DNA from 4 places in the Saccharococcus thermophilus genome. Region 1 is predicted to be linked to each of the others. Evidence: riboswitches for the same ligand, from Rfam matches in the RefSeq annotation. Region 1 holds a riboswitch; each other region holds the start of a gene.
What was found. Region 1 has a riboswitch for S-adenosylmethionine ahead of BDD39_RS13285 (methionine biosynthesis PLP-dependent protein). Riboswitches for the same ligand answer to the same signal wherever they lie in the genome.

Region 1 (5,429 bases):
TCAAATACTTTTTTAAAAATTTTTTAGTGGCGATGAAAATGGATGAAAACAGCATCATCAAAAAAGGTATGCGCCCGTATTTTTGACGCATACCTTTTTCTTTCAACGCGCGGAAACGGCGGATGGTGTTTCTTTGACATGAGATAATGCCTGCTCGAAATCGGCGATTAAATCTTCCACTGCCTCGAGGCCAACGCTAAGCCGCAGCAGGCCGTCGGTAATGCCGCGCCGCTCTCGTTCCTCTTTCGGCATCGCGGCGTGCGACATTTTCGCCGGATAGGACAAAATTGATTCGACCGCCCCTAAGCTGACGGCGAATACAGGGAGGCGAACATGTTTCACAAACGTCCGCACCGCTTCTTCATCGGCGAGGCGGAACGATAATACCGCGCCAAATCCCGAGGCTTGATAGCGATGAATCGAATGTCCAGGGTGGTGCGTAAGCCCTGGGTAATACACTTCCTCCACTTTCGGGTGGCTAGATAAATAGCGGGCGATGGCGAGCGCCGATTCGGACGACTGCTTGAGGCGAACGTGCAGCGTCTTTAATCCCCGCAACACCAGCCACGCATCTTGCACTCCAAGCACGGCGCCGAACGCGTTTTGCAATTTGTACAGCTGTTTCGCCAATTCCTCGTCTTTCACCACCGCAAGCCCCGCCACGACATCGCTGTGCCCTGCCAAAAACTTCGTCGCGCTATGAAGAACGACATCGACGCCAAGGTCAAGCGGACGCTGGAGCGCGGGAGTCATAAACGTATTATCCAAAAAAGTTAAACAGCCATTGGCTTTCGCCAATTTGACAATTCCTTGAATATCGGTTACTTTTAAGAGCGGGTTGGACGGCGTTTCGACATAGATCACTTTTGTATTTGGACGAATATGGGTAGCAACTTCATGCAAATCGGTCATATCCACAAACGTATATTCAATGCCGAAACGGCTTAACACTTCGGTGATTATGCGATACGTGCCGCCATAAACATCTTCGGTCACGAGCACATGGTCACCTTTGGATAGCAGAAGAAACGCAGTCGAAATCGCCGCCATCCCGGAGGAAAAAGCGAAGCCGCGCACGCCTCCTTCTAGTTCGGCGATCGTTTCTTCGAGCGCCTCGCGCGTCGGGTTGCCAGAGCGGCTGTAATCATACTTGCCAAATGTGTCAAAATCGAATTGATGGAACGTTGAAGCATGCTGAATCGGCACGCTTACTGCCCCTGTTTGCCGATCGATTTTCCATTTGTTATGAAGCAGTTTGGTTTGAAAGGAAACTTGTTGTTCCATCCTCTTACACCTCTTTCATGTTTTTCAGCGCTTGCGCTAAGTCGGTGATTAAATCTTCGACATGTTCGATGCCGACGGAAAAGCGCAGCAGCCGGTTACAGACGCCGTTGGCGATGCGGATTTCTTCTGGAATATCGGCATGCGTTTGCGTCGCCGGATACGTAATAAAGCTTTCCACTCCTCCTAAACTTTCGGCGAACGTAATTAAGCGCAAGCTTTGCAAAAAGCGGTTGACCCATTTTTCCTCACGCAAGCGGAACGATAACATGCCGCCTCTTCCTGGGTATAATACATCGGTAATATCTTCGTGAGATGCTAAAAACTCGCTGATTCGTTTCGCGTTTTCCTCATGCTGGCGAATCCGAAGCGCCAACGTCTTCATGCCGCGGATGAGCAGCCACGAATCAAACGGCGAAAGCACGGCGCCGATCGCGTTATGATACTCCGCCAAGCGTTGACAAAGCTCCTCTCCCTTTGCCACGACAAGACCAGCTAATACATCGTTATGGCCGCCCAAATATTTCGTTGCGCTATGAATGACAATATCGGCCCCCTGTTCAAGCGGACGTTGCAGAACCGGGGTATAAAACGTATTATCGACAATAAGAAGCAAATCGTATTTTTTCGCCAGCTTCGCTACTTCTGCGATATCGGTTTCCTGCATGAGCGGATTGGTCGGCGTTTCCAAAAAAATCGCCTTCGTTTTTTCGGTAATCGTGTTCTCTACTAATCGTATGTCGCGAAAATCTACATAATGAAAAGACAAACCATATTTTCGCCAGCCGCGTTCAAACAAGCGATATGTACCTCCGTAAAGGTCGGCGGAAACTAAAAATTCATCACCGCTTTCAAACAGCGCCAACACCGTTTGAATTGCGGCCATGCCGGAGCTGAACGCATAGCCTTGATCGCCGCCCTCGAGCTTGGCGATCGCTTCTTCGACGATTTTGCGCGTCGGGTTGCCGGTACGGATGTAGTCAAACCCCGTCGACTGTCCAATTCCTTCATGACGGTATGCCGTCGAAAAATAGACAGGCGGATTGACCGTCCCTGTTACCGTTTCGCTTCGGTTTCCGATTTGCGCTAACAATGTCTCGAGTTTCTCCATTTATCTCTCTCCCTCTTTTGTAAAATAAAAAAAGTCTTCTAAGAAGAAGACTTTTCCATACGTTTGTCAGTGCTTCTTCTTATCTGCCGAATTGAAAACTCAATTCGCTGGATTTAGCACCTGGCCAATACTTGGCTGGTTGCTGAAGCTTCACAGGGCCAGTTCCCTCCGCTTCTCTCGATAAGAACGCATCTTGCCGATATTCATTTTTTATTATCTAAAAATTTAACCCATTCATAATAATTTTGCAAGTAATTTTTATAACGCCGGAAAAACTCATTATGTTTTTCATATGTTCTAACTGATTGCAGTACATATTTTGCTGAAACAGTTTTTTGACAAAAACAGCAAAAAATCGTTTATCTTTTTAAAAACCCGCACAATTCGGCGGCGTTTATTAACATGTTTTAGCAAAAATATGTTACAATAACAGATGAATCGCTATTTTTTGGAGGACACATCATGGCGACACAAAAAGGAACGATGCATGACTATACGATTTACAGCAATGAGCTCGAAGAAGAAGTAACACTGCTTGCATATTTGCCAAGCACCTTTTCTCCGCTTCATAAATATTCTCTTTTAATTGCGCAGGATGGAAAAGATTATTTTATGTATGGAAAAATAAAAAGTGTAATCGAGCAGCTGATGGAAAACGGCGAGATTGATCACACCATTGTCATCGGAATTCCGTATCATGATGTGAAGGACCGCTATGAGAAATACCATCCAAACGGAAAGAAAAACAGCCAGTATTTACGCTTTTTGGCCCATGAGCTTGTTCCGTTTTTAGATCAAACGTTTCCTACGTACCAAATTGGAAAAGGGCGCGCGCTTATTGGCGATTCGCTCGGCGGCACGGTATCCTTGATGGCAGGACTGTTGTATCCGCATACATTTGGAAAAATTGCGATGCAGTCGCCATATATAGACGAAGGCATCATCGCAAAAATCCGGCAATTTTCCGAGCCATCATTATTGCAAATTTATCATTCGGTAGGGACAAACGAAACAGCGGTAAAAACGACGGACGGAAACGTGCGCGATTTTATCACTCCAAACCGAAAGGCACGTGAAGCATTTATCCAAAAAGGATTTTTGTATGAATACAGCGAATTTGATGGTGGTCATGCATGGACGTATTGGCAGCCTGACGTTCCGCGTGCCATCGCTTATCTCCTTTCTTCGTAAACACTACCGTACTTTTCGGAATTTTGTTATAATTAAGTACTACTTATCATAAGGAGGGATTTTTTATGAAATATGGTATTGCTTTATTTCCTTCGAAACGAATACAGGATTTTGCCAATTCCTATAGGAAGCGTTACGATAGCCATTACTCCCTCATCCCGCCGCATGTTACGTTGAAAGACCCTTTTGAGGCAGATGGCCAGCAAATTGGAGAAATGGTGAAAGAACTGCGCAAAATTGCCGCGGAAACGGATGTCATCCCGTTAAAAGTGACGAAATTCAGCTCGTTTTATCCGGCAAGCAATGTCATTTATTTGAAGGTAGAACCAAATGAAACGTTGCAGCGCCTCCATGAACGTCTCCACAGTGGAATCTTTGCCGATAAGCCAGAATTTGTATTTGTCCCTCATATTACTATTGGCCGTGATTTGCCAAGCGCGGAGTATGCGGATGTGTACGGACAATTGCGAATGCAAGACGTTCATTTTGAAGAAACGGTCGATCGTTTCCATCTTCTATATCAATTGGAAAATGGCTCTTGGACAGTATATGAAACATTTTTGGTTGGAGGAAAGGGTCAGGAATAGCATGAACGTAGCCATCGGAAAAAAAAGTGACACTCCTTTATATAACGATGCCTTGCTCGTTCGTCGAATTGTCTTTATTGAAGAACAGCAGGTTTCAGAAGAAGAGGAAATAGATGAATTTGAACAAGAAGCGACCCACTTTGTGTTGTATGATGACGGAAAGCCCATCGGCGCCGGTAGATTTCGCATCGTTGATCACGGTCTTGGAAAAATTGAACGAATTTGCGTACTGCCGCAATACCGCGGCCGCGGGGCGGGAAAGCTGATCATGGAAGCGATTGAGCGATTTGCAAAGCAGCAAGGTGTGTCAAAATTAAAATTAAATGCGCAAACACATGCCGAATCGTTTTATGAAAAACTCGGATACAAAACCGTTTCGGATGTGTTTATGGAGGCCGGAATTCCGCATGTCACGATGGTCAAAACGTGGTAAAGACCGTATCAAGCAATGGTACGGTTCTTTTTTATGGTTGATTTTCCATTTTCGGCTTTATTCCCCTTTTCCAGAGAAATAAAAATACATAGGAAATAGCAAAGGGAGCTCCGATTCGGAAAGCTCCCTTTTGCTTATTTTTTGTTGTTCAGCATGTTGGCAATCGTGCTGAAGTCAAGCTGTTTTCCGTTTTGAATGATCGTTTTGACGATTTGGTCTTCCAGTTCTTTTGGCACTTTCCGATTGGCGATTTGCGCGACGCGCTTGATAACGTGACGCACTGTTTTTTCATCTTTAAAGTTGGCATTTTGCAAAGAATTCGCTAATTCCAATACGTCTTTCATATTTACTCCTGTTTTCTTTTCGATATTCTTAAAAAACTGGTTATCCATTTACCAAATCCTCCTTTTTCTCTTATATCGTATGAAGTGAAATACAATAAGTGCATGCATCAGAAAGAAAAAGTACGAGCTGCCCGATGAATCAAACAGCCCGTACCCGTTACATGACATTAGCCCACAAACGAAGTGCCAACAATAATTAACAAAATGAACAACACAACAATCAACACAAAGCTACTGCCACCGCCATAGCCGTAGCCGTAACCTCCGTAACCGTAACCTCCGTAACCACCGAAACCGCAGCATCCAAACATATGGTGCACCTCCTTCGCTTTGTTACTTTATCGTATTCATCGCACGTGCAACTGGTATAGGCACATGTGGAATATGTTACCCAAATAACCGAAACAGCTTCGCAAACTCGTTTTCCTTTTTCGCAAACCATTTGTTTATATAATCTAAGTTCCCTTGGATGTCTTTTAAAA
Region 2 (5,429 bases), 2.3 Mb from region 1:
GTTAAACACCCGGCGCCCATGGCGCTCGAGCCAGGCGAGCACCGCTTCCGTGAATTCCGGAGCAAAACGATGCCCCCGCGTATGGGAAGAGGCGCTCATCCGGTTGTAAAATACCCCTTCCGGCGGCGTCGCCGATAAATCGATCGTCCCCTTGTCTAAAAACCATTCTTCATAAGGCAGACCAAGTTCATCCAACCGCCGCGTTAAATGCACGGTCCATTCGCTATTTTCATGAATAATGTAAATTTTGCTCATCTTATTTTCCCCCTTTTGCCGCAAGCGAATTCCGTCGCTCCTCGACAAGCGGCATTACTTGTTTGGCAAACTGCTCCATTTCCTCCAATTGCGGAGAAAATTGTAATAATAATAAATCAACCCCTGCAGCTTCATACGCCAAAATGCGATCGGCAATTTGCTCCGGCGTGCCGATGAAGTTTGGCCGCAGTCCACGATTCGATACGGAATAGTCTTGCAATTTTAACTGCAACTCAAGCTGGGATTTATTGACGAAATCCTTATATCCTGCATAGCCGCTCGATAATTTGACGTCGGTAATGCGCTTTAATTCCGCCTGCGCTTCCTCCTCGCTGTCGCGGCAAATGACAAACGCCGCCATGCCAAACGAGCGAAACGGCTCTTTTCCCGCCTGTTTGCGTCGCTGCTTCATATCAGCAACTTTGCGGGCGATTTCTTCGACTGTTCCGCCATGCATCACATACGCATCGCAATGCTCCACAATCGCTTGTTTTCCCCGTTCGCTCTCGCCGCCGGCGTACAAAACCGGATACGGCTTTTGTACTGGTTTCGGTGCTAAATGGGCACCTTTTACTTCATAAAATTTTCCCCGGAAATCAAATACATCGTTCGTCCACATCCCTTTTAACACTTGAACGAATTCTTCCGTGCGGTCATAGCGCTCATCATGTTCGGTAAAAATGCCGCCATATTGACGTGCTTCTTCTTCCCACCATGCTGATACGACATTCAGCGTGAAGCGGCCGTTGCTGATGTGGTCAATATTGGCCGCCATTTTCGCCGTAACAGCCGGATTATGGAAACCGGGACGGACTGCCGCCATAATTTCCAATTTTTCTGTCACCGCCGCCAGCGCCGCCGCGGTCGACCATGCTTCCAGCGAATCGCTCTCCGGTCCTTTTATATCATTTAAATACAGCTCGGCGACTAATGTCGTGCTATATCCCCATTGTTCCGCTTTTTGCGCCACCGTTTTGGCATATTCAAACGTCGCCGGCATCATTTCATCATCAACATTGCGCAGCCATCCTCCGAAAATCGGCAGCCAAAACCCGTATCTCATCTTGCTCCTCTCCTCCCCCATGAACCGGAAAAATAAAAAACTTCTTCGATAAGAAGAAGTTTTTGCTTCATCTTATCCTCCAGAACCAACCGTTCTGCTGGAATTAGCACCTTTCTGACGAACATCAGGGGCTGCTGGGCTTCATCGGGCCAGTCCCTCTACCTCTCTGGATAAGATTTACTATTTCGTTTAATCTCCGTTTTTTCCGCTTTATTTTATCTTCTTTCTTGGATTTCTTTTATCCTATCATAGCGTTATATTTGCCGTCAATATATAAAAAAGCTGGCTCTCCTACATAGAGAGAGCCAGCGATTCCGCATTACAATACGAATGACATCGTCCAAACCGACCCGGCAACAACCACTATCGCAATAAAAAAGGCATACGCCATATTGATCGTTTGAATTTTGCCGCTGTCGCTTTCCGTCATATGCATAAACATAAATAGCTGCAAGCTTGCTTGAATGATCGCAAAAATGACGATGACGCCAATAATCGCCTTCACCGTTAATCCCGAAGATAGCGCGACCCAAAGCGCAGCGAACGTCAGCACAAGCGAGAGAATAAATCCAATGATATGTTTCCAAGGAAATGATTCATGGTGATTGTTTGCACCCATCCTAGATCACCATCCCGGTCAAATAAACTAATGTAAAGATAAAAATCCACACGACGTCAAGGAAGTGCCAATACAAGCTGACGATAAACACTTTTCTTGCCGTCCGCGGCGTAAATCCGCGCTGCAGCAGCTGAATGATAATTAAAATCATCCAGCCAATCCCAAGGCTGACGTGCGCCCCGTGCGTTCCGACAAGCACGAAAAAGCTAGAGAGAAACGCGCTTGTCTGTATCGTTGCCCCTTCATGGACATAATGAATAAATTCGCGAATTTCAAAGGTAATAAACCCTGCGCCTAAAAGAAGCGTCACCAACAGCCATGCCAACAGCCCGCTCATGCGGCCGCGGCGCATTTCAAAAATGGCGAGTCCGCACGTAAAGCTGCTTGTTAATAGAAGCAACGTTTCGATTAAAACATCTTTTACCTCAAATAGGTCTTTCGCGGTCGGGCCGCTTCCCGTACGCTGAAATAAAACAAGATAGGTGGCGAACAAGGTCGCAAACAACGCGACCTCGGCGCCAAGGAAAATCCAAAATCCTAAAATATTTAAACGGCTTTCTTCCGTCCGATACTCGAGCGGCATCGTTTCATCATATCGGTGAGCTGCTTCTGCCATCCGTTACGCCCCCTTCCGTGCCAAACGCTCCGTGCGTTTAATCTCGTCCACGCTAATGTAATAGCCGTCATCATCGTCAAACGAACGGAGAATTAAACCGAGAATAATGAAGATCGCAGCGATAATCGCCAGCGTAAACCATTTAAAGACAAGACCAAAGCCCGCGAAGAAAAACGCAATCGAAATCAAGAACGGGCGGCCTGAGTTGCTTGGCATATGAATCGGCTTTAATTGTTCTTCTTTTACTTCAAATCCGTTGCCGTTTTTCTTCATCACCCAATAAGCGTCCAAATCCGTTACTTCCGGAGTGATTGGGAAATTGTAGTGCGCTGGCGGTGAAGCAGTCGCCCACTCGAGCGTGCGTCCGTCCCACGGGTCTCCGGTCATGTCGCGCTCGCCGTACCGCGCGCTGTAATAAATGTTATAGCAAAGCATGATAAAGCCGATACCCATCAGCGCCGCGCCAATCGTCGCGACAACGTTCAGCGGCGTCCAGCCAAGTCCGGCAGAGTACGTGTACATGCGTCGCGTCATTCCCATTAATCCTAAGAAATACATTGGAAAGAAGCAAACGTTAAATCCAATCATAAAGAGCCAGAACGTCCATTTTCCTAAACGTTCATTTAATAGATGACCAAACATTTTCGGATACCAATAATGAAGCCCAGCAAAACAAGCAAACACCGTACCAGCAATTAATACATAATGGAAATGGGCAACTAAGAAATAACTATTATGATATTGATAGTCCGCCGCTGCCATGGCGAGCATGACGCCAGTAACCCCGCCAATGACGAAGTTTGGAATAAACGCTAACGCCCAAAGCATCGCTGTCGTAAAACGAATTCTTCCTTTGCGCAGTGTAAATAGCCAGTTGAACACTTTTACCCCAGTCGGAATCGCAATCGCCATCGTTGTAATCGAGAAAAACGAGTTTACCGCTGGGCCTGCACCCATCGTAAAGAAGTGGTGCACCCAAACGAGAAAGCTTAAAAAGGCGATGCCAACGATCGAACCGACCATTGCTTTATAACCAAATAGACGTTTGCGGGCAAACGTGCTGACAATTTCCGAAAAAATCCCGAAAGCTGGCAAAACGACGATATACACTTCCGGATGGCCCCAAATCCAGAACAAGTTTGCCCAAAGCATGGACATACCACCGTTAGCCATCGTGAAAAATTGCGTGTCAAACAAGCGGTCAAACGTCATTAACGCTAATGCGACCGTTAAGACTGGAAACGCGAAAATAATGATTACACATGTAATTAAAACCGTCCATGTAAACATCGGCATGCGCATAAGCGTCATACCCGGCGCCCGCATTTTTAAAATGGTCACCAAAAAGTTAATTCCGGTCATCAACGTCCCAATTCCGGAAATTTGTAAGGCAACTGCGTAATAGTTATTGCCAACCCCTGGGCTAAATTGATTGCTAGCAAGTGGAAAATACGACGTCCAGCCAGCATCTGGGGAGCCACCAATGACAAACGAAATATTAAAAAGCAGTGCGCCAAAGAAAAAGAGCCAGAAGCTTAACGCATTTAAGTACGGATACGCGACATCACGCGCCCCGATTTGCAGCGGTACGACAACGTTCATTAATCCAATAATAAACGGCATCGCCATAAATATAATCATAATCGTACCATGCGTGGTAAAAATTTCATTGTAATGTTGCGCATTGAGAAATTTCAGATTCGGTGCCGTTAGCTGTGCCCGCATTAATAGCGCGTCTACGCCGCCGCGGAACAACATTAATACGGCACAAATAATATACATGATCCCAATTTTTTTATGGTCTACTGTCGTTAACCACTCATCCCAAAGCCATTTCCATTTTTTAAAATACGTCAACACAAAAACGATACCGATAATCGTTAACACAATCGCGACATCCGCTGCATAAATAAGCGGCTCGCCAGTGACAAAAAACTCGCTCCACTTCATATGCGGTTCCTCCTTTCCCGCCAATTAATGTGCGTGGCGATCGTTTTCCATGTTCCCATGATGATCGCTATGTTCTTCCTTGTTCGTATTGTTTGTATTGCACATATTGTCCATATTGTGGTTGTTTTGTTTCGCATGGTCTATCCACTCAAGATGCGTATTCAAAAACGTCATCCGTCCGACTAACCCAGGTTTTAAAATTTGCGCATATTTCTCTTTATTTAGCTTTGGCGCCGTTTGTTGCACTTCTTTTACCCATTTACCGAAGTCTTCTTTCTTCTGTGCGACAACTTCAAACTCCATATGCGTAAATTGTTTTCCTGAGAAGTTTGCGCTTCGTCCCATATAGGTACCTGGTTTGTCTGCTTGCAAAATTAATTGTGTTTCCATACTGTCCATCGCATATTTTTGTCCGCCTAATTCCGGCACCCAAAATGAGTTCATCGGACCGACGGATGTCAGTTTAAACTTTATTGGAACACCTGCAGGGATATTTACATAATTCACCGTTTCAATATGTTGGTCTGGATAGCTGAAAATCCATTTCCAGTTTGCCGCGGTGACATGGATCGTTAACGGCTTGACATCATGGCGCTGCGGTTTTTCGAGCGCAAACGTCGCTTTCACCGTTGGAATTGCCAACAAGGTGACAATCATAATTGGAATTGCCGTCCATACGATTTCCAATAATGTATTTCCCTCTTCTTCCGGTGGCTCATAATCGGCATTTTCCGGCTTTTCGCGATATCGAATCAGCACAACCGCAAATAATACGAAAACAACAATCATAATAAATGCCATAAAACCAATCGACCACATAATTAAATGATATTGTGTTTTGGCGACAGGTCCTTGCGGATTCAATACCGCTATCTTTTCACTGCAACCACTTAATAGAAGCAACAATGATAGGGGAAGCAATGAAA
Region 3 (5,429 bases), 1.6 Mb from region 1:
TACTTCCTTTTCCTTTTAATTTCCTTTACAATAGTGATAGGTTTACAGAGAATGGAAAGGACTGCAGCAATGAAAGTGTTAGAAACCTATATCGTCGCGGGACTGACCGGCTTGCTGTTTTATCATCTCCATTCCCCGATTCCGTGGATGCTCGGGGCCATTACCGGAATGCTTGTTTGGAAAACGGTCATCAAGCGCCAAGTAGCGGCGCCAAAGGCGTTATCCAACAGCGGATTGATTGTTTTAGGCACCTACTTTGGACTGTCGTTTACAAAAGAGACACTGTTAACAATTGCGCCATATATTGTTCCGTTTCTCGCTGTCGCTGTGTCCCTGATTGTCATCAATATTATGAACAGCATCGCGGTGACGAAATGGACGCATATGGATAAAGTGACAAGCGTGTTTGCCTCCGTTCCTGGCGGATTGTCGGAAATGGTGGCCGCTAGTGAATCGTTCAATGCCAATACAGCGCTAGTAACGATTTTTCAAACGATTCGTTTATTAACGGTCGTTTTTCTTGTGCCAACGGTCGTTGTCCATTGGTTGAGCGGACATGCGCCGTCAGGAAGCTCCGCAGCTCAGGCGGCTGCTGCCTCTTCCGATGGTCATTACGCTTGGTTTTTGTTAAGCATTTTCGGTGCGCTTCTTTTACGAAACGTCATTCCGGCGGCATACGTCGTCGGACCGCTTGCCGTAACGGCAGTTATGCATGTGGCTGGAGTAAACTTGCCGTCACTGCCTTCATGGTTGATTATTTTGGCACAAATTAGCGTTGGAATGAACATGGGAAACCGCATTACGTTAGAAGATATTAAGCTTGGCGGAAAATTTAGCTGGGTATATTTCCTGCTTGCGCTAGTATTAATTGCTTTATCATTCGGATGCGGCTGGGCATTTGCGAAATTAACGGATCTTCCACTGTCGACCGCGCTGTTAAGCCTGGCACCGGGCGGGCTAGTGGAAATGGTATTAACGGCGCAGACAGTCGGCGGCGACCCGGCCATCGTCAGCTCGCTGCAGTTTATGCGGCTATTGCTTGTCATTATCGTTGTGCCGAACGTCTTGAAATGGGTGTTTCGCAAATTTCCATACATTACCGATACGGCATGGAAAAACCGCTCTGTTCGCAACTAGGAACAGAGCGGTTTCATTTTACTTAGCTGGTTCATAAAATTCGATCCATTCTCCATCCGGCCCAAGGAAAAACAAATATTTCGCCCCGTTTGGCAGCGTCGTAATATCTTCCCAGACGAGCGGAACACCGAGCGATTGAAGCCGCTCTTTTTCTTGCTCAATTCCTTCAACGGTAAAGGCGACGTGATGCACTTTTCCTTCCGTCGGCAAATTCGGATTATACCCTTCGATCAATTCGACAATGACCGAGCCATCCAATCCTAAAAACGCCAGCTTCATCGTGCCGTTCGTATGCGTCATCTCGCTAAGCAATTCCAAACCGACTACCTCTTGATAAAACTTTTTCGATGTTTCAATGTCTTTTACTTGAATGCCGACATGTTCGAATTTTTTCACTGACATCATAGTTCTCCCCTTTTTTTATTATTTTCAAGATTGAGAAAATACCGCCCGCAAATATGGAGTCATATGTACGATCGAAATTCCTTTTTCCGCTAGTTCGCTAAAAATATAGCGATCGAGCGCATAAGGACCAGCGGCTTTCCATTCTTCCACTTCCGCAAGCGTCAAAATAAGATAAAAAGACTTTCCTTGCGTATGCCCATATAGATGAAAAAAATTCGCGTAACAGTCAAAATGCAGCACTGTCTTTTTGTCAAATTGCAACAGCTGCTTTCTTATGCACCGGGCGACATGGGAAGCGAACGATTCTGCTTTCAAGTGTGCCGCCATATAACTGCGAATCAAATCATTTTCGCGCACTCGGCGTTCCCACCTCCTTCCTTTGTTTTGTACATAAAAACCCCTTTCGCCATGAATGATGCGAAAGGGGTTTGGCCGTTCTTATCATCCAAAGCGAAACCGCTTTGCGGGTTGGAGCACCTTGCGAAATACGCAGGTTGCTGTGGAGTCATCGAGCCCGATCTCTCGTCCACTCTTGATAAGACTGTATGTAATTTTTCTCTATCTTACCACGGTATCTCAATGATGACAATGATTTTTTGTTTTTTCATAAGGGAAAGAAGGAGAGCAAAGGAATCTCCTTCTTTCCGATTTATTATTGCGCTACTTCCGGCTGCTCCGAAGTGACACCGACATCTTTCCATGTCAATTTCGAACTAGGGTCAACCGTAAAGTTTTTCACACGATTGTTGACCGCATAAATGATCGAGCGGTATAGCGTCGGGATGACAGGTACTTCTTCATTCATTAACTCTTGCCATTCGTTGTAAATTTTCTTGCGGTATTCTTTATCAAATGCTTGCTCGGAATGACCTTTTTCAAGCAGTTCATCATTTTTCTCATTTACCCAGCGAGAGTAGTTGAACATAACGTTACGGCCATATAATCCATATGGGTCCACATCGGTTCCTGTGTACCATGCCGCGGCGAACACATCGACTTTCGGATCGTCTTTTTCGACCATATCATAGAACGAGTTGAATTCCGCCAAGCGGCCATCAACCAGCTGTACATTCAAGCCGACGTTTTTCCAGCATTGCATGTAAAATTTCGCTAATGGTTCGGCAATATCCCCGCCGCTCATCGAGAGGAAATTAATGGTGAATTTTTTGCCATTTGGATCTTCGCGGAAGCCGTCGCCATCGACATCTTTATATCCCGCTTCATCCAATAATTTTTTCGCTTTTTCTGGGTCGTATGTGTATCCTTTCTCATTTTTATCATGGTAGCTTGGGAAGGATGGCGGAATAAGCGTCGTTGCCGGGAAACGCAAACCGTGATACAATCTGTCTGCCACTTCCTTGTTATTAATCGCATATGCCATCGCCTGGCGAAGCTTTTTGTTTTGGAATTTCGGATTATCCATCACGTTTTCTTGTTTTTTCGCATCCCAGTGCCCGAGTTTAAAACCAATATAGTTGTAAGCTAAATCGACTTTTCCAATAAATTGAAGGTTTTTTGTTCCTTTCGCATTGAGATATTGGTCAGTTGGAAATTCGGCAATGTCAATTTCTCCTTTTTTAAGCGCCTGCAGCACAACTTGCGGGCTGACTACCTTCAAGATAACACCTTTTAAGTTCGGCTTTCCGGCCCAGTAATCGTCGTTGCGAACAAATTCAACCGATTCGCCTGGAACGATCTTTTTCACTTTAAATGGACCAAAGCCAATTGGATGTTTGCGGATCTTATCCGATTTCGCCAAATCTTTAATCGGCACATCTTTTAAATAATGTTTCGGAAGCGGATATGCCCAAATGCCTGTTAGTACAGATGGATTGGCATGTTTCCATGTAATGGTTAATGTTTTGTCGTCAATGACTTTAATTCCTGAAATTTTGTCCGCTTTTCCGCTATGGTATTCGTCCATGCCGACGATATCCTGGATGAGCGCATCTCCGTAGCGGACGCCCGTATAATCTTTATTGCCGATGACTAAGTAGGCATATTCTAAATCTTCCGCTTTGACAGGTTCACCGTCATGCCATTTTACATTATCTTTAATTTTGATCGTCATCGTTTTTTTGTCAGCGGAAAGTTTGTATGTGGCCGCGCCATCGTTCGTAATTTCATAGTCTCCATTTGTACGGAAAAGTGATTCGTCAAAAAATTGCAAAATCTCCGCGTCTGGCTGTCCTTCGTAAAACGCATAGCTCAATGTTCCTTCAAATGGGGTATCCGATACTAATCCGTATTTTAATACACCATCAACGATTTTCCCGTCATTTTTGACGGTCATTGGGAATTTTCCGATATCTTCCTTTTGCGCTGTTTGTTTATTCTTGTTGTCTTTGTTGTTGCTTGCGGAGTTGCTGTTGCACGCCGTTAATCCTAACAAAAGAACGACGAGCACCACCAAAAACCTCCATTGCCACTTTTTCCTCACTTTTTCTCCCCCTTTATCCTAATCGTTGTCTTGCATCGGCCGCGCGTTTTAACGCTTGGCCGATAAAATTTATGCACAACATCATTACTAAAATAAGCAATGATGCTGGTAACCATACCCACCATTTGCTTTGCAAAACATCCGGATTCATCGCATAGCTGACAAGCGTCCCTAGACTTGGCGTACTTTCCGGCAATCCAAAGCCTAAATAGCTTAAGCCTGATTCAATTCCAATATTTCCGGCAAGGTTTAATGTTAAGTTTACGATAATGATCGAACTTAAATTAGGCAAAATTTGAAAAAGGATGATTTTCCAATCCGGCGTACCGAGCGTTTTCGATGCGCTTACGTAGTCCAATTCCCGCTCTGCCAGCGTTTTTGCTCGAATAAGCCGCGCCTTTCCCGTCCATAAAAAGGCACTCATAATCAGAATAAACGTGAAAATATTATATTTAGGCACAATCGCCACAACTACGATCACAAGCATTAAAAATGGCAATACAAGGATAAAATCGATAATACGCATGATTATATTATCAATAACTCCCCCAAAATATCCGGCAATGAGGCCAACGGCAAGACCAATCAGGCCGGTGATCAGCGTAATCGCTAAACCAATGGTAAATGAGTTTCTTGCACCGATAATCAGCTGCCCAAAAATATCCCTTCCTCCATAATCCGTACCAAGCCAATGCTCTGCTGACGGCGGAGAGTAAATGTCCAGCAAGTCCACTTTGACAATTTCATCTTGGTCTAATAATAACGAGGCACCATATACAACGATCAAAATCAAGGAAAGAAGAATGAGAGAACCGAGAGCTAACTTATCCTTCACCAACTCACGCCACATAATAGAAAGGCTTGAAGGACTTTTTTCATTTTTTGCATGGATATCGCCTAGTTCTGCTTTCATCATTGTGTCCCCCCATTCCATTACTCAATGCGAATACGTGGATCAACCGCACTTAAAATAATGTCAGACAAAAGTGTCCCAATTAAAGTGGCAAGACCAGAAATCATCACGAGTGCGGTAACAACGCTGTAATCTCGCTGCATAATCGATTGCAAAAACAATTGCCCAATCCCTGGATAACTAAAAATAGATTCCAGAAAGATAGATCCGCCAATTAATCCTGTAATCTCATATCCTAAGAAAGCAGCAATCGGCAAAAACGAATTTCGTAAAATATGACGCCAATAAATGCTTGATTCTGGCACTCCTTTTGCACGTGCGGTTTTAACAAAGTCTTTCACCTTTGTATCGATAATTTCACTGCGCAAATATTGAATCGTCCCAACCGTATTGATCAGCGCTCCAGACAGAGCCGGAAGCAAAAGATGGTTTAGCTTGCTTACATAATAGGCAAACGTTCCTTTTTCCACTTGAATATCAACGCTTCCTCCCGTCGGAAACCATCCTAATTTGAACCCGAAAATAAACAACATA
Region 4 (5,429 bases), 1.1 Mb from region 1:
TCCGGAACGCTCATACACCTCCAGCGCCGTTTTCGCCGCGCCTTTCACCTTTTCTTTTGGCGGAACGAGCCATACATCCACATCATAGCCATTGCTTTTGAACATCCTTGCGACAACCAATCCGTCGCCCCCGTTGTTGCCTGTCCCGGCTAGCACCGCCACACGCGCCGAACGTGGAATGCGTTCGCGCAGCACATGAAACAGCGCCTGTCCGGCGTCTTCCATCAAAGAATCGGCGCTGATGCCGATCTGTTCAACCGTGTCGCGGTCGATTTCGTACATTTCTGCGGCTGTAACGATATGCATCATGCTCACCCCCATCTGCTAAATATGTATTTGTCCCGTTTCATTAATTTGTGATGATGTATAAAAGTTTGTGTAAAGCATTTTGCTAGAACAAAAGAAAAAAGGTAGGGTATTCTCTGATTGGACCAAAAATCTTAGAGAAAGGAGTACCCTACCTATGTCTAAAAGAAGTATACCGAATGTCGACTGGGCAAATCAACTGGAAAGTGTCATTCGTCAGTTTGTGAAGGAAAAATTAGAGCTGATTATGCGGGAAGAAATCAAACATTTCCTCGAAATCGAACAGGCTGGAACGCCGAATATGAGAAACGGCTACTATCAGCGAAATCTAGATACGCAATATGGCCGGATTGAGGGTCTTTTGGTTCCAAGAGACCGAAACGGGGAATTTCAAACACAGTTGTTTGCCCCTTATCAACGCCACACCGGCTGGCTGGAGGAAGCCATCATTAGGATGTATCAAAGTGGCATGAGTACACGGGAAATTGGCAAGTTTATCGAACGAATTCTAGGAAATGCTTATTCTCCAGCGACGATCAGCCGTATTACCGATGTCGTGAAAGAAGACATCGAGAAATGGCACCATCGTCCACTATCCAAACGTTATTCTGTCTTATATTTGGACGGCTTGTACGTGAAACTTCGCCGCGATACGGTAGAGAAAGAAGTCATTTATGTGGTGTTAGGAGTGAATGAAGAAGGGTATCGAGAAATTCTGGATTTCTTCGTGGGAGGACAAGAAAGCGCCTATGGATGGCAGGAAATTCTTCAACACCTCTACCAAAGAGGCGTCAAGGAAGTGCTTCTTGGCGTCTTCGATGGCCTTCCGGGGCTGGAGGAAGCCTTTAAGGCGGTGTATCCGAAAGCCGATGTGCAGCGCTGTGTCGTGCACAAAGTCCGCAACACCCTCAGCCGTGTTCGGAAAAAAGACCAATTCGAAGTGGCCGAGGATCTCAAGCTGATTTATCGCGCGCCGAATAAGGAGATGGCGTTACAAATGTTTCAACAGTTTGAGTCGAAATGGTCCAGCAAATATCCAAGAGAAGTTCAGTCTTGGGCCAATGAGTTGGATGTCCTCCTTACATTTATGGATTATCCAAGCAGTATTCGAAGTGTGATTTACACGACGAATGTCATCGAACGAACGATCAAAGAGATTCGGAAACGTCTAAAGCCGATGAACAGTTTGAGCAGTTTAGAAGCCGCGGAAAAAGTCGTGTATTTGACCATCCAAGATTTTAATGAGAAATGGGCAGGGCGAAAGTTAAGAGGATTTGCCGAAGCGCAGGAAGCTCTTCAACGAATGTTTGAAGAACGTTATTGTTAACCAAATATTGTAAATAAACAAAATAGGAGGATTCTCCCTTTCCACACAAGAGACTGAATATTCAGTCTCTCGTGTGGAGGAAATATCCCCCCTCTATTCTAAATCCATTTCAGAGATACCCTATCTATCTTACATTACACAAAATTCTTGACGGTACCTAATTTGTTCTCCATGAAAAAGGAAAACACCTGCAAAAAAACTTTTTCGCGGTATAACAATGATGTAAGCGCTGTCTTACCTATCATCACCAAAACCAATATTGACAATCGGCTTTCTTGGAATTATGATGAATGTAAAAATTGCATACAACAAACCGCTTATCAAGAGTGACCGAGGGAACAGGCCCAATGACGTCCGGCAACCTCCCTTTTAGGGAACGGTGCCAATTCCTGCAGAATGGCTTTCATTCTGAAAGATAAGTCGGGTATTTACATACCGATGCCTCTTTCTGAATGAAAGGGGCGTTTTTATTTTCCAGCTCCAGGAAAAGCAAAGAAGCAAAAATTCTTACATACATAGTTTTTCACAATTACATAAAACTCCGCAAATAGATCGGGAGGGAAGAAGTGATGATCGAAATAAAAAATGTAACAAAAATTTATTCCACGAAAAAAAAGCAAGTCGTCGGCGTCGACAACGTATCCTTAACCATTCAAGACGGGGAGATCTTTGGAATTATCGGCTATAGCGGTGCCGGCAAAAGCACGTTGTTGCGCTGTTTAAATCTTTTGGAACGCCCGACATCTGGCCAAGTCATCATCGATGGTGTCGATTTAACAACGTTGAATGACAAACAGCTGCGGCAGGCCCGCTTAAAAATCGGAATGATTTTTCAACACTTTTATCTTGTCAGCTCCAAAACTGTGTTTGAAAATGTCGCATTTGCCTTAAAAGCGGCAAAAAAGCCAAAAGAAGAAATTGAAAAAAGAGTCAATGAATTGCTTGAAATGGTCGGGCTTTCCGATAAGCGGGATGCGTACCCTTCCCAGCTAAGCGGCGGGCAAAAGCAGCGGGTTGGCATCGCGCGGGCGCTTGCCAACGACCCGACCGTCCTCTTGTGCGACGAAGCAACATCGGCGCTAGACCCAAGTACAACAAAATCGATTTTGACGCTGTTGAAAAAAATCAACCGTGAACTTGGCATTACGATTGTGCTGATTACACATGAAATGGAAGTGGTCAAAGATATATGCGACCGCGTCGCTGTCATGCAAAACGGGAAAATCATCGAATTAGGTACCGTATATGACATTTTTACAAATCCGAAAGAAGAATTAACAAAGTCCTTTATCAACAGTATATTGCGGTTTGAACTCCCTGATCATCTGCTGCAGAAGCGGACAGGAACGATTGTCAAAATCCAGTTCAAAGGGAAGACAGCCGAGGAAGCAATCGTTTCTGATATGCTACAAACCTTTAAAGTAAAATGCAATATTTTGCATGGAAAAATCGAGTATATTCAAGAGATGCCGCTCGGAATCTTTGTCATGGAGCTGATCGGCGAACCGGAAGAAATCGAGCGGGCCATTCACTACATTTCGCAAAGAACGAACGGATTGGAAGTGATTGCACATGCTGCTTGATGCGTTAATTGATTTAATTCCCGAACTGAACAAAGCGTTTTTAGAGACGATTTATATGGTGGCAATTTCCCTTTTCGTCGCGATCCTTGCCGGTTTGCCGCTCGGAATTCTCTTATTCGTCACCGACCGCGGTCTGTTTTTGGAGAACACAGTGGTCAAATCCGTCCTTGGCTTTATCGTCAATATGATTCGCTCGATACCGTTTGTCATCTTGCTCGTCGGGCTGTTGCCGCTTACGAAACTGATTACCGGAACAACGATCGGACCTACTGCTGCGTCCGTATCTTTGTCGGTCGCTGCCGTTCCGTTTTTTGCAAGAATTGTAGAAACATCGTTGCGAGAAATCGAAAAAGGGGTGATCGAAGCAGCGGTTGCCGTCGGAGCGACACCTTGGATGATTATCAAAGATGTGCTGCTGCCTGAGGCACGCCCTGGCATTGTGCATGGAATTACAATCACAACAATTAGTTTAGTTGGATATTCGGCAATGGCCGGAATTGTCGGCGGCGGCGGCATCGGCGACTTGGCGATTCGCTTCGGGTATTACCGCTACGACAACACCGTTATGATTACAACGATTGTCATTTTAATTTGTCTTGTTCAAATCATTCAGTTTGTCGGCGACCACATCGCTCGCTTGGTCGATAAGCGGTGAGGTCGTTAAAATATAAACTACTAAGGGGGACTTTATCATGAAAAAACTATCGATCTTTCTCGTTTTCTTGCTTTCCATCGGGCTTCTTGTCGCGTGCGCGGGCAAGGAAACGGCTTCCGGCACTCCAGAGAAAAAAGAGCTAACGATCGGAGCGACTTCCGATCCCTACAGCGACATGGTCAATAAAGCGATTAAACCTGTATTGGAAAAGAAAGGCTACAAAGTGAAAGTAGTCGAATTCAGCGACTATATTCAGCCAAACTTGGCGCTGGCCAACGGTGATTTAGACGCTAATTTGTTCCAGCATAAAATTTATATGGAAAATTTCGCAAAAGAACATCACCTCGACCTTTCCGAAGTCATTATCGTTCCAACGGCGCCGATGGGCATTTACTCGAAGAAATTTAAATCGCTCGATGAAATTAAAGATGGAAGTGAAATTGCGATTCCGAACGATCCCACCAACTTGGCAAGAGCACTTTTAATCTTGCAAGACAAAAAATTAATTAAGCTCGATCCATCTGTCAACCCGCTGACTGTTTCGGAAAAAGATATAAAAGAAAATGTAAAACACCTTCAGTTTAAGCCGGTTGAAGCTGGCCAATTGCCGCGTACTGTGGAAAGCGTTGATTTGGCCGCTGTTCCTGGCAACTATGCCTTAGCCGCAAAAATGAATTTAATGGATGCCATTGCACTCGAAAACATGCCTGATGACTATCGCAACCGCATCGTTGTCAACACAAAAGATTTACATAAACAATTTGTCAAAGATATTAAAGAAGCCGTCGAATCGAAAGAATTCGAAGAAGTGATCGACAAAGAATTTAAAGGGTTCGGAAAACCAAAATGGATGCTGGAACGAAAACAGTAATAATGATGCAAACACGCCGCCTGATTGCGGCGTGTTTGTTTTCGTGATTTTCGATGGCATTTCAGGACATGGACGTCTTCCATCTAAAAGAGTTATAGTAAGAATATAACAATAAACAAAATAAAAGAGGCGAGAACATTGACGTACATCCAAAAAGGCAGCGCCGAATACATAAAAGCAAGTTTGGCACTATTTTTCGGCGGGTTTGTCACCTTTGCGATTTTATACACGACGCAGCCGCTGTTGCCGATTTTCGCGAAAGAATTTCACGTTTCCGCCGCTTCCGCCAGCTTAACGGTGTCCGCGTCTACCGGAACGTTAGCGGTAATGATGCTCGTAGCGGCCAGTTTATCGGACCGGATAGGCAAAAAGAATGTGATGATGATGTCCATGCTGCTGACATCAATATTGGCAATGGCCATGGCATTTAGCCCAAACTTTACTTCCCTTGTCCTTGCACGCACGTTTCTCGGCATGACAGCCGCGGGCATTCCGTCCCTGGCGATGGCCTACGTCGCCGAGGAATTTCATCCAACCGGAATCGGAAAAGTAATGGGTCTCTATATTAGCGGGACAAGCATCGGCGGCATGGCTGGACGGATTGTAACAGGCCTGTTAACCGACTTGTTTTCGTGGCGGACGGCGCTATTCGCCATCGGCGCGATTTCCCTTCTGTTAAGCGTGATT

Region 2: linked by a shared signal. The riboswitch ahead of BDD39_RS01620 (LLM class flavin-dependent oxidoreductase) and the one ahead of BDD39_RS13285 (methionine biosynthesis PLP-dependent protein) in region 1 are both predicted to bind S-adenosylmethionine.
Region 3: linked by a shared signal. The riboswitch ahead of BDD39_RS04870 (hypothetical protein) and the one ahead of BDD39_RS13285 (methionine biosynthesis PLP-dependent protein) in region 1 are both predicted to bind S-adenosylmethionine.
Region 4: linked by a shared signal. The riboswitch ahead of BDD39_RS07415 (methionine ABC transporter ATP-binding protein) and the one ahead of BDD39_RS13285 (methionine biosynthesis PLP-dependent protein) in region 1 are both predicted to bind S-adenosylmethionine.

What each region holds. Positions count from the first base shown of each region.
Region 1 is NZ_JAASRS010000001.1:2,563,150-2,568,578, forward strand. It holds gene metC (cystathionine beta-lyase) at 103-1,284, opposite strand; gene BDD39_RS13285 (methionine biosynthesis PLP-dependent protein) at 1,289-2,392, opposite strand; SAM riboswitch class I at 2,469-2,579, opposite strand; gene BDD39_RS13290 (alpha/beta hydrolase) at 2,855-3,583, shown strand; gene BDD39_RS13295 (YjcG family protein) at 3,649-4,170, shown strand; gene BDD39_RS13300 (GNAT family N-acetyltransferase) at 4,172-4,603, shown strand; gene spoVIF (sporulation-specific transcription regulator SpoVIF) at 4,738-4,995, opposite strand; partial or broken gene BDD39_RS16480 (YjcZ family sporulation protein) at 5,115-5,198, opposite strand; gene BDD39_RS13315 (hypothetical protein) at 5,335-5,429, opposite strand, start outside.
Region 2 is NZ_JAASRS010000001.1:284,623-290,051, reverse strand. It holds gene BDD39_RS01625 (ATP-grasp domain-containing protein) at 1-255, opposite strand, end outside; gene BDD39_RS01620 (LLM class flavin-dependent oxidoreductase) at 257-1,318, opposite strand; SAM riboswitch class I at 1,388-1,495, opposite strand; gene qoxD (cytochrome aa3 quinol oxidase subunit IV) at 1,638-1,937, opposite strand; gene qoxC (cytochrome aa3 quinol oxidase subunit III) at 1,939-2,553, opposite strand; gene qoxB (cytochrome aa3 quinol oxidase subunit I) at 2,557-4,503, opposite strand; gene qoxA (cytochrome aa3 quinol oxidase subunit II) at 4,528-5,429, opposite strand, start outside.
Region 3 is NZ_JAASRS010000001.1:926,744-932,172, reverse strand. It holds gene BDD39_RS04880 (AbrB family transcriptional regulator) at 70-1,137, shown strand; gene BDD39_RS04875 (VOC family protein) at 1,156-1,539, opposite strand; gene BDD39_RS04870 (hypothetical protein) at 1,567-1,899, opposite strand; SAM riboswitch class I at 1,978-2,084, opposite strand; gene opp4A (oligopeptide ABC transporter substrate-binding protein) at 2,195-3,982, opposite strand; gene BDD39_RS04860 (ABC transporter permease) at 3,996-4,898, opposite strand; gene opp4B (oligopeptide ABC transporter permease) at 4,916-5,429, opposite strand, start outside.
Region 4 is NZ_JAASRS010000001.1:1,432,206-1,437,634, forward strand. It holds gene BDD39_RS07405 (NAD(P)H-hydrate dehydratase) at 1-306, opposite strand, end outside; gene BDD39_RS07410 (IS256 family transposase) at 464-1,633, shown strand; SAM riboswitch class I at 1,948-2,055, shown strand; gene BDD39_RS07415 (methionine ABC transporter ATP-binding protein) at 2,203-3,216, shown strand; gene BDD39_RS07420 (methionine ABC transporter permease) at 3,206-3,871, shown strand; gene BDD39_RS07425 (MetQ/NlpA family ABC transporter substrate-binding protein) at 3,909-4,742, shown strand; gene BDD39_RS07430 (MFS transporter) at 4,881-5,429, shown strand, end outside.